DNA from 2 places in the Lacicoccus kunmingensis DSM 17847 genome. Region 2 is predicted to be linked to the other one. Evidence: riboswitches for the same ligand, from Rfam matches in the RefSeq annotation. Region 2 holds a riboswitch; the other holds the start of a gene.
What was found. Region 2 has a riboswitch for thiamine pyrophosphate ahead of BO48_RS00790 (ECF transporter S component). Riboswitches for the same ligand answer to the same signal wherever they lie in the genome.

Region 1 (5,340 bases), on a different contig from region 2:
TTCAACTGGGAAGTATGAATAATTCAGGTTATCATATAAAATGTATTTGTTTGCTATAATGGAGTATATATGTTCGTCACAATTGCGACAATACATTTTGTCTAAATTGTGAAATGTTTTCGAAAATATTTTTAAAGAGGTAATAAAATGGAAATAACGACACACAGAAAAATTGTCAGATACCAGGACAGGCAATTTTCTGATATAGATGATGTAGTCGCAGAGGAATTCCCGTTGACTATTTATATAAACGATATTGAGTTTGCCACCCTCGTCTGCTCTCCAGAACATCTGCAGGAGCTGGTCATAGGTTTCCTTGCGTCTGAAGGCGCAATCAGATCTTATAAAGACATCAAGTCCATCAACCTTGATGACAGAGGCGGATTCTGTCATATAAAGCTGAATAAATCGATTCCTACAGACCACTTCCAGTATTCCAAACGTATACTCGGCTCATGCTGTGGTAAAAGCCGTCAATTCTACTTTCAGAATGATGTGGACACTGCCAAAGTATCCATGAGTAAGACGACATTGAATCCGGAACAGATAAGCAGACTGATGATTGAAATGCAGACGACAAGCACAATTTTCAAGGAAACCGGCGGCATTCATAATGCAAGTCTCGGAAGCTCTGAAGGCACTGTCGTTCACCGTGGTGATATCGGCCGTCATAACGCTCTGGATAAATTGTACGGCTACTGCGTTGAAAATAATATTTCTGTCAGAGATAAAATACTTGTATTCAGCGGCCGGATTTCATCTGAAGTTTTGACAAAAGCCGCTAAAATAGGTGTTGGAATCGTTCTGAGCAAGTCCGCACCTACAGATCTCGCAGTCGAATTGGCGCATGATCTGAATATTACAGCAGTCGGATTTGTAAGAGGCAATTCATTCAATATCTACAGTCATCCATGGCGTATAAAAGAAAGTGAATAACTTTCAAGTGTATAACCAAGTCAGTTGACTTACATGCTTTACACATTTATCATAAAACTAAGTAAATAACAGTACCACTAGGGGTGCATTTAGCTGAGATAGCAGATTTCTGATAAGCAATTATCAGGAAGTGCTGATCCCTTCGACTTGATCTGGGTAATTCTAGCGTAAGGAAGTGGTTTAGTACATAAATATCAAACAGCTAACCAAATATATTTCTATAGACTATGATGCTCTTTTGGTGTGTGCTGTTATTTATATTACTAAGCCCGCTTCTGCAATGATTTCATTGCCGGAAACGGGCTTTTTATTTTCTATAAAAGGAAGGATGGAGAGGAAATGGCACAAGGTTTACCAATTGCTCTGACGGTTGCAGGAACTGACCCTACAGGCGGCGCCGGTGTTCTGGCAGATATAAAATCTTTTCACTCAAGAGAGGTTTACGGCATGTCGGCAGTCACCTCGCTCACGGCACAAAATACGTTGGGGGTACAGGATGTATTTCATGTCCCCGCAGACTTTCTGGAAGCACAGCTTGAAAGTATATTTTCCGATGAAATTCCTAATGCAATGAAAAGCGGCATGATTGCCACTGAAGAGATGATGAAAGTTTTAAAGGATTACGTCACCAAATATGAAATTCCGCTCGTCATCGATCCGGTCATGATTTCAACATCCGGTCATAACCTGATCAGTGAAGATGCGATAGATTACTTGAAGAATGAACTGCTCCCCGTCGCCTTGACGGTGACTCCAAATATTATGGAAGCGGAAAAGCTTACAGGGGTCGATATCGAAAACGAAGAAGATGTAAGAAAAGCTGCCAAAGTATTCATTGAAGATATCGGCGTGAACAGCGTCATCATAAAGGGGGGGCACTTGAAAGGCGCAGCCGTTGATTACCTGTTTGAAAAAGATAATGAGAGCAGTCTGTCCTCTGACAGAGTGGACACCAATCATACCCATGGAACAGGTTGTACATTTTCAGCAGTCATTACGGCAGAACTGGCTAAAGGTAAATCTTTGGATGATGCTTTCCACATCGGTAAAAATTATATAACCAAAGCCATAGAAGAAACTCCGGAAATCGGCAGAGGCGACGGACCGATAAACCATTTTGCTTATAAAGGAGAATTATAAAATTATGCCATTTATTAAAACACTGCGTGAAGAACCGCCGCTGATTGTGTGCATAACAAACGATGTCGTTAAAAACTTTACTGCCAATGGACTGATTGCCCTCGGTGCATCACCAATTATGAGCGGTGAAAAAGACGAGGCGGAATCACTGATGAAAGTTGCCCACGGATTGTTGATTAATATTGGAACAGCAGACGCACATAAAAAAGAACTGATGTCAGAAATGATTGCCCAGGCAAATAAAAATAACGTTCCTGTAGTATTGGATCCGGTCGGTTATGGTGCCTCCTCCTTCAGAAAAAACCTTGTTGATGAACTGATAGAAAAATACGATATAGACTTCATCAAAGGAAACAGAAGTGAAATGCTCGCTTTATCAGGTGCAGAAGGCACTTCACGAGGCGTGGATTCCACTGAGGAAAGCGATGCGCTTGAAATCGCTGAAAATACCTTCCGTAAATATGAAATACCTGTTCTGGTCACAGGTGAAACAGACGCGGTCGTTACACATGATCAAAAATACACTCTTCATAATGGTCATTATCTGCAAGGCAAGATAACGGGGTCCGGATGCCTTCTCGGCGCTGTCATACTGGCCTTCATCGCCACAAATAACGATGTAAATAACGCTGTTGGCAATGCCGTAAGCTACTATAATCTTTGTGCCGAATCAGCAGCAGAGAAAAACACCGCCGGTCCAGGCACTTTCCTGCCAAATTATATCGATGCGCTGTATTTAAATGATGATGATATCTTAAAAGACAAGGTTGTTAAAATCCATGAATAAAGCTGATTTAAGACTTTATTTTATTTATGGCTCAAATAGCGGAGAGACAAACACAAGCCTTTCCATTATAGAACAGGCATTACAGAGCGGAATCACTTTATTCCAACTGCGGGAAAAAGGACAAGGGGCCCTGACAGGAGAAGCGCTTAAAGACTTTGCTCTTTCAGTACAGGAGCTGACCGCCAGGTACAATGTGCCCTTTATTATTAACGATGATGTAGAGCTGGCACTGGCAGTGAAAGCCGACGGTATCCATATCGGTCAGGATGATATGGACCCTGACAGTTTGCCTGCATATTTCGATGATAAGTTGGTGGGTCTGTCTGTACGCGATGAAACCGAACTTGCCGCAAGCAACCTCGACAATGTCAGTTACATCGGTACAGGTCCAGTATTTCCAACAGGGTCCAAAGACGATGCGGGGGATGCGATAGGTGTTTCCGGGCTGAAGTTGATGCGCCAAAAGATAGGACAGCTGCCGATGGTCGCCATCGGCGGAATAACAGAAAGCAACTATACCGATTGCATTTCTAACGGTGCGGATGGCATCTCAGTAATTTCAGCAATTGCCGAATCAGATGACATTGATCATACCGTCCGTAATTTTTTAGATTAAAAAAACGTCGCCATTAAATGATGGTGACGTTTTAATCTTCATTACGGTATTCCGTATACTCCATTTTTCCAGTATTTAAATTATATTCATTATAATATGAGGACATTATATCAGCGATGATAACCGGCCATCTGATGTCCGTAGCATATTGATGATTGCCCGGATTTTCAGGGTTCCATCTCATTTTATATAACGTATTTTGATAATTGTTGACATAATTATCACTTATGAACTCTGCGCCGCCCAGTATAGCCGCTTCAGGAGACGTCCAGTTTACCTGCTCAGCGTAACTCGCCCCCGCTTCCACTGCTTGTTTATCAAAAGCACCGATGCCGAAAAAATTGTAATAGGTTTCATCTGTTTTAATGCCCTGCGCCAGTTCCGACTGACCATTCCCGGTCTCCAGTTGCGCATGGCTGATCAAGTACAGCACATTGATATCATGTATATTTTGAGCTTCCAAAAAAGTTTCTCCATGGTTTTCAAGTACGCCCTTGCCCTCCAATATCTCATTCAAGATTTCAGTTTCGGCATCCACTTTATCGCGCAAATCCATATGCTGCAGAGGATAATGGTCTTTATCGGTACTCATATATTCTCTGATTTGGTTTTCGTCAGCATCCGTCAACTCGCCATCTTCAATGGTGACATCCTGCGTATTTTTCTCCATATGAGCTGAAACAGCTTCATCAAATGTATATTCAGACTGATAATTTCTATTGCCTGTTGTTTCCGAAACGATAAATGCTATGACAAAAATCCCCATGATGGCACTCAACAACAATAATGGCAAATCGTCTTTATCTTTATTCAACATATTTTTTATCCTTTTCCTTTGTATACTTGTATGGCATAAAAGCAATACCATAAAAAAGTAAGCATCAAATATGATGCTTACTTTTAGTCATACCCGCGAGTGAGATTAATGAATCCACCATCTTGCCGATTCTTTGCTTCATCTCATTACTTAGTTCGCTATACTTGCCATTTTCATCTTTCTTATAATCGGAACTGCTTGCACAGAGCTGGGTCGGCAGAGCCAGCGCATGCAGTCCTCTCATTACTATTCTCAGCTGGGCCAGCGGATCTGTGTTCCGCATACCGCCGCTTGTACAGTACAGGGCGACCGGCTTTTCTTCAAACTGATCAAATGATAAATGGTCCAAAGCATTTTTCAATATCCCTGAAAATGAAGTATGGAAGTTCGGCGTTCCAATTATTATGGCATCCGCTTTAGTCGCAATCTGTTTAAATTCCTCAAGTTCTTTTGTACCAGGATGCCCGAGTAATGGAATATCCCATTGGCATAAATCAATTATTTCCACGTGGTTTTCAGGCTGTTCAATCTGAGCTTTTATTTCTTCTGCTAAAAAAGCTGTACTTGAACCTGGAAATGGACTCCCGGAAATAATCAGCAGATTCATAAGTTTGCTCCTTTATAAAAAATATTTAGTATATTAATAATAACATTTTTCATACAGCTATTCACATACGTCAAAAGAAGTAAAAAAAAAAGAGACTTTATCAGTCTCAGTTCATCAATTTATGATTCAATTCCTGCAACTTACCTAATGTATCTTCTGGTAAATCTTCGAGTTTTATTTCTTCGTCAACAATTTTCTGTGCTAAGTTCATATCGACACCTACAGCTCGACTGATTTGGTATGCAGTTAGTTTTTCCACGAGGAGTGAAAGGTTCAATTCAGTGTTCATAATGTCACCTTCTTCATAAGTATCGAAATATCAATAACTTATTATACCACAGATTCCATGAACTTCAACTATATGCTCAATACATTCAATTCATTTCTCGACATGCCCGAACAACGCATTTTCCAAATGATGAATTTTATTGATCACT
Region 2 (5,340 bases):
ATACAGAATGTCTTTCCTCAGGCGGAGATCATGTTGAATAAAAATCTGGTCGCCAGTACGAGTGATAAACTTCATGATATGTCGATCGAAGTACTATCCAATATGAATGTGACAATTACTGGATAGGCCGGCTGTTCATAAGCAGCCGGTTTTTATTTTTTTGAAAAATCGGACTACTAATTATTACGAAATTATGTCATAATATAACTAATACTTCGGTACTCGAAAGAAATGTGGTGTGGCATGTGTTAAAGATTTTTAAGAAATCATTTAAATATAAGTGGTTTATGGCGATAGCGCTGTTATGTATGTTGACGGAACTGACTGTCGAGCTGCTGCAGCCATTTTTCATTTCCAAAGTGATTGATGACGGTATTGTCATGGAGGAGCTTGAAGTTGTGTGGTTGTACCTTGGTGTCATGCTTGGGCTCAGTCTCCTGTCATTCATTGCGGGAATCATCAACTCGTATTTTGCGAGTTTCGTCGCGACAAGTTTCAGTCACGACCTCAGAATGGCGATTTTTAAAAGGATTCAGAATTTCACTTTGACGACGCTGTCCAAATTTCCGACGTCGAGTCTGATTACACGTCTGACCCAGGATGTTCTGATGACAGAAATGCTGTTGTACATGTCGCTCAGAATCGTGCTCAGGGCACCGCTTCTTGTCATCGGTTCTCTCGTCATGTCATTTGTCGTCAATCCGACGCTCGGTTTTTATTTATCTTTACTGACGCCGGTCCTTTTAATATTTTTATACATAGCGGCAAAACACGGTGCAAAAATATTTTTACGCGTCCAGAGACGTCTGGACAAGCTGAACCGTTTCATCCAGCAAAACCTGGAAGCGGTGCGTCTGATCAAGGCGAACGATCGTGCATCATTTGAAAACAACAAGTTTTTCGGTGTTGCAGGCAAGCTTAAAAATGATACGGTCAGCGGGCTCAGATTGATGGAGTCGATACTGCCTGTATTGCTCCTCATCATGAACTCGAGTCTGTTGATTGTCATATGGGCATCCTCGGATCTGCTGTCAGCCGGCAATGTTCAGATTGGTGAAGTGGTTGCGGTCATCAACTACGGCCTCAGAATGCAGGGCGGATTCTCGATGTTTGCATTCATCATCATTGCATACTCACGTTCCAAAGCGAGTAGTGAGCGTATGAACGCGGTGCTTGATTCACCGATTACAGAAAATAATCATGAGACAATCAATCAGGAAGCGAAAGCAGGTTCTGTACGCTTCAGCAATGTATCGTTCAAATATCCGGGCTCGACCCGATATGTATTAAAAGATATTTCATTTGAAGTTGCTGAAAATGAAAATCTCGTCATCATGGGCGGTACCGGGTCCGGCAAGAGTACTCTGATCAGCCTGATTCCAAGAATGTATGATGTGGTCGAAGGGAATGTCTACGTCAATGACATCAATGTGCAGGACTGGAATGAAGAAGATCTCAGACAGACAATCGGCTATGTGCCGCAGTCAGCGATACTCTTTTCCGGTTCGATTTATGAAAATCTGCTGTGGGGCGACGACGAAGCGCTTCATTCCGATATCATCGCTTCGACAGAAAAAGCACAGATTCATGAAAACATCGAAGGGTTCGACCATCAGTATAAAACGATTGTCGGCCAGCGCGGTGTGACACTTTCCGGCGGACAGAAACAGAGATTGTCGATTGCGCGTGCACTTGTGCGTCGGCCGTCGATACTCATTTTGGATGACAGTACATCCGCACTCGACATCAAAACCGAGTCGGCTCTGTGGGAAGCCTTGAATGAAGAGAAGGCGACACGCATCGTCATCACACAAAAAATCGTCACTGCAGAAACGGCGGACAGGGTCATTCTTTTGGATGACGGCAGAATCAGCGCAACCGGGACGCATTCGGAGCTGCTTGAAAAGTCTGAGCTGTACCGCCGTATCAACGCATCCCAAAATGAAGGGGGGCATATCGATGATTGATAAAATAAAAAGACCGTTCGGCTATGAACCGATTTTAACGAAGGAAGATCTGAAGAGTAAAAAGAAAAAAGAGGATCAGCGTGCTAATGATTTCTGGGGGACGCTGGCCCGCCTCTGGCAATTCATGAGAGGGGAGCGGCGTTTATTATACTTCATCATCTTCGTTGTGATGATAACAAGTCTATTGACCATCGCCGGTCCGTTCCTCGTCGGACAGACGGTGGACAACTATCTCGTCGTCCAGGAGTTCGACGGACTGATCGGGGTATTAGTGTTCATCTTCTTTGTATATCTGATGTCATCGGTTACCCAGTACGTGGCATCATTTTTGATGGTGGGGCTCGCACAAAGGACAATCTATAATTTAAGGGTCCGTTTATTTTCACATATGCAGGAGCTGTCGGTCCGATTTTTTGATAAAAGGCAGCACGGTGAACTGATGAGCCGTATGACGAATGATATTGAAACATTGTCACAGACGATGAACTCGTCATTCATCCAGTTTACAACGAGTATAGTCACGCTGATCGGTACAGTTTCGGTGATGTTATATTTAAGTCCGCTGCTGACACTGCTTACCATGACCATCATCCCGGTGCTCATCTTCGGTGTGGCATTCGTGACGAAAAGGACCGGTCCGCTTTATAAACAGAGACAAAGGCGGACCGGAGAGCTGAACGGCTACATTGAAGAAGTCGTCTCCGGCCAGGAAATCGTCAAAGTCTTCTCTCAGGAAGACAGGACGATTGATGATTTTGAGAAACGTGCAGGCAAACTGAAGCACGTGACGTTCTGGGCGTTGCTTTATGCAGGTTTCATCCCTAAAATAATGAACATGCTGAACAACATCAGCTTTGCGATCGTTGCCGGTGCCGGCGGTCTGATGGCACTTTACACTGACGGTCTTGTGACGATCGGTACGATTGTTATTTTCGCAGAATTTGCAAGGCAGTTTACGCGTCCGCTTGCGGATTTGTCCAACCAGTTCAACCAGGTGCTGTCCGCAATTGCGGGTGCTGAGCGCGTGTTCCAGATTATCGATACACAAGAGGAATCCGATGACGGCACAATCGAAGATCAGACGATCGAAGGTAAAATCGATTTTAAAAATGTGTATTTTTCTTATGACAAGGAACAGTTTGAACCGACCATACGGGATCTGTCATTTTCCATCGATGCCGGTGAGTCTGTCGCCCTGATCGGTGCGACGGGCGCCGGCAAGACGACGGTCATGCAGCTGCTCGCCCGTTTCTACGAAGTGGACGGCGGGGAAGTGCTGATCGACGGAACGAATCTGACGGATTACAAACGTCATAATGTCCGTTCGCAGACGGCATTTGTCCTGCAGGATCCGTACTTGTTCGAATCGACCATCAGGGAAAATATCCGCTACGGCAAACTGGATGCAACGGACGAGGAAGTGGTTGAAGCGGCGAAGCTCGCGAATGCGCATGACTTCATCGTTCAGCTTGAAGACGGTTATGACACAGTACTCGAACTGGATGAAGGGTTTATTTCACAGGGACAGAAGCAGTTGATTTCCATCGCCCGTGCACTCATTACAGATCCCGCCATCCTCCTTCTTGATGAAGCGACATCCAGTATCGACACGGTGACCGAGCTCAAAATCCAGGAAGCGCTCGAGCATCTGATGAAAGGGCGGACGAGCATCATCATCGCCCACCGTCTGAACACAATCAAGGCGGTGGACAGAATATTTGTATTGGAACAGGGACAGATGCTGGAATCCGGTTCGGAAAAACAGCTCCTTGAGAAAAAAGGCCGCTACTATGAAATGATAAATGCCAAATAACTTCACAAAATACATTAAGTGTACTATCATACTAATTAACTGAATAATAAACACATCCACTAGGGGTGCCCGTCATGGGCTGAGATTTACCCTTATACCTGATCTAGATCATGCTAGCGTAGGAAAGTGGCATATTTCATATATGCACACCGTACGTTTGCGGTGTGTTTTTTTATTTGGAAATATAATTTTAGGAGTTTGGTTATGGCAAAAAGAAACGGTCTGACTTTGACGGATGTACTCATTACTGTTGTCATCGGTTTTGTATTTGCAGTGATTTATTCGCTATGGGGCGCAGTGTATACGGTGCTTCAGCCGCTCGGACTGCATTTGAATGAACTTGCATACGGCATGTGGTTCATTGCAGCAGTCGTTGCGTATTTAATTTTGAGGAAGCCGGGTGTTGCACTGCTCGCCGAGTTTGCGGCAGGTGCCGGTGAAACGATTGTCACGCTGCAGTTCGATGTATTTTTAATCGTCTATGCGCTGCTTCAGGGACTCGCATGTGAAATTGTTTTTGCCCTGTTCAAATATGAAAGCACAAAGATGATGACGGCGGTATACGCAGGAATTGCGGCGGCACTGATTACACTGCCAATCGACTGGTTTTACGGATATCTCGCTGAAGTGGCGACATGGAATATCGTATTGATGTTCTCGTTAAGAATTTTAAGCGCAGCATTAATCGCGGGTGTGCTTGCACATCTTATATACCAGGCATTGAAAGAGACCGGCGTACTGAAGTTTGTAGGCGGACGCAAATTAAATCACGATGAAGGATTGTAGACGACTTGGCTATTGAAATAAAGAACCTCAGGCTGAAATTTCCTGAAACAGACAAAAGACAGTTCAGCAATTTGAATATAAAAATAAACACCGGAGAAAAGGTGCTGATGCTCGGGCCATCAGGTTCGGGAAAAAGTACACTGCTCAATCTGCTCGGCGGCAATATACCGAGAAGCATGGACATTCCTTTTAAAGCGGACGTCCTTGATGTCGACACCGGTGCCGCATATGTCTTCCAGGATCCGGATTCACAGTTTACGATGCCGACCGTCGTTGAAGAGCTCGCGTTCATTTTGGAAAACAGAAGTGTCCCGCAGGGTGAGATGGAAGAGAAAATCCGGGATGCACTGGACAAAGTGGGGCTGAAAACGGATTTTAAGATGCCGATCAACAATTTATCCGGCGGCATGAAACAGCGTCTCGCAATCGCTTCGGCACTGCTTCAAAAGAGCGGCACGCTGCTCCTCGATGAACCGACAAGCATGCTTGGTGCGGCATCGGTCGGCGGGCTTTGGCAGACGCTTGAAAATGTCTGGGCGGATAAAACCGTCGTCATTGTGGAGCACCGCGTCAATGAAATCTGGGACAAAGTCGACCGGGTCATCTTAATGAACGCAGCAGGCGAACTGATCATGGATGAAACGCCGGGCACCATTATGAACAATCACATTGAGCTGTTGAACGAGTACGGCGTATGGCATCCGTACTCATGGGATTATGCGCCTGATTTCAACAAAATAGAGCCACATGATGAAACACTGATGGAAATAAACG

Region 1: another riboswitch for thiamine pyrophosphate. It lies ahead of thiD (bifunctional hydroxymethylpyrimidine kinase/phosphomethylpyrimidine kinase); the one in region 2 lies ahead of BO48_RS00790 (ECF transporter S component).

What each region holds. Positions count from the first base shown of each region.
Region 1 is NZ_JCANUC010000012.1:133-5,472, forward strand. It holds gene fdhD (formate dehydrogenase accessory sulfurtransferase FdhD) at 148-936, shown strand; TPP riboswitch at 1,006-1,127, shown strand; gene thiD (bifunctional hydroxymethylpyrimidine kinase/phosphomethylpyrimidine kinase) at 1,276-2,076, shown strand; gene thiM (hydroxyethylthiazole kinase) at 2,081-2,863, shown strand; gene thiE (thiamine phosphate synthase) at 2,856-3,479, shown strand; gene BO48_RS11265 (N-acetylglucosaminidase) at 3,511-4,296, opposite strand; gene BO48_RS11270 (NADPH-dependent FMN reductase) at 4,361-4,903, opposite strand; gene BO48_RS11275 (hypothetical protein) at 5,010-5,192, opposite strand; gene BO48_RS11280 (hypothetical protein) at 5,283-5,340, opposite strand, start outside.
Region 2 is NZ_JCANUC010000001.1:159,145-164,484, forward strand. It holds gene BO48_RS00775 (cysteine hydrolase family protein) at 1-126, shown strand, start outside; gene BO48_RS00780 (ABC transporter ATP-binding protein) at 288-1,967, shown strand; gene BO48_RS00785 (ABC transporter ATP-binding protein) at 1,960-3,780, shown strand; TPP riboswitch at 3,832-3,922, shown strand; gene BO48_RS00790 (ECF transporter S component) at 3,985-4,566, shown strand; gene BO48_RS00795 (ABC transporter ATP-binding protein) at 4,572-5,340, shown strand, end outside.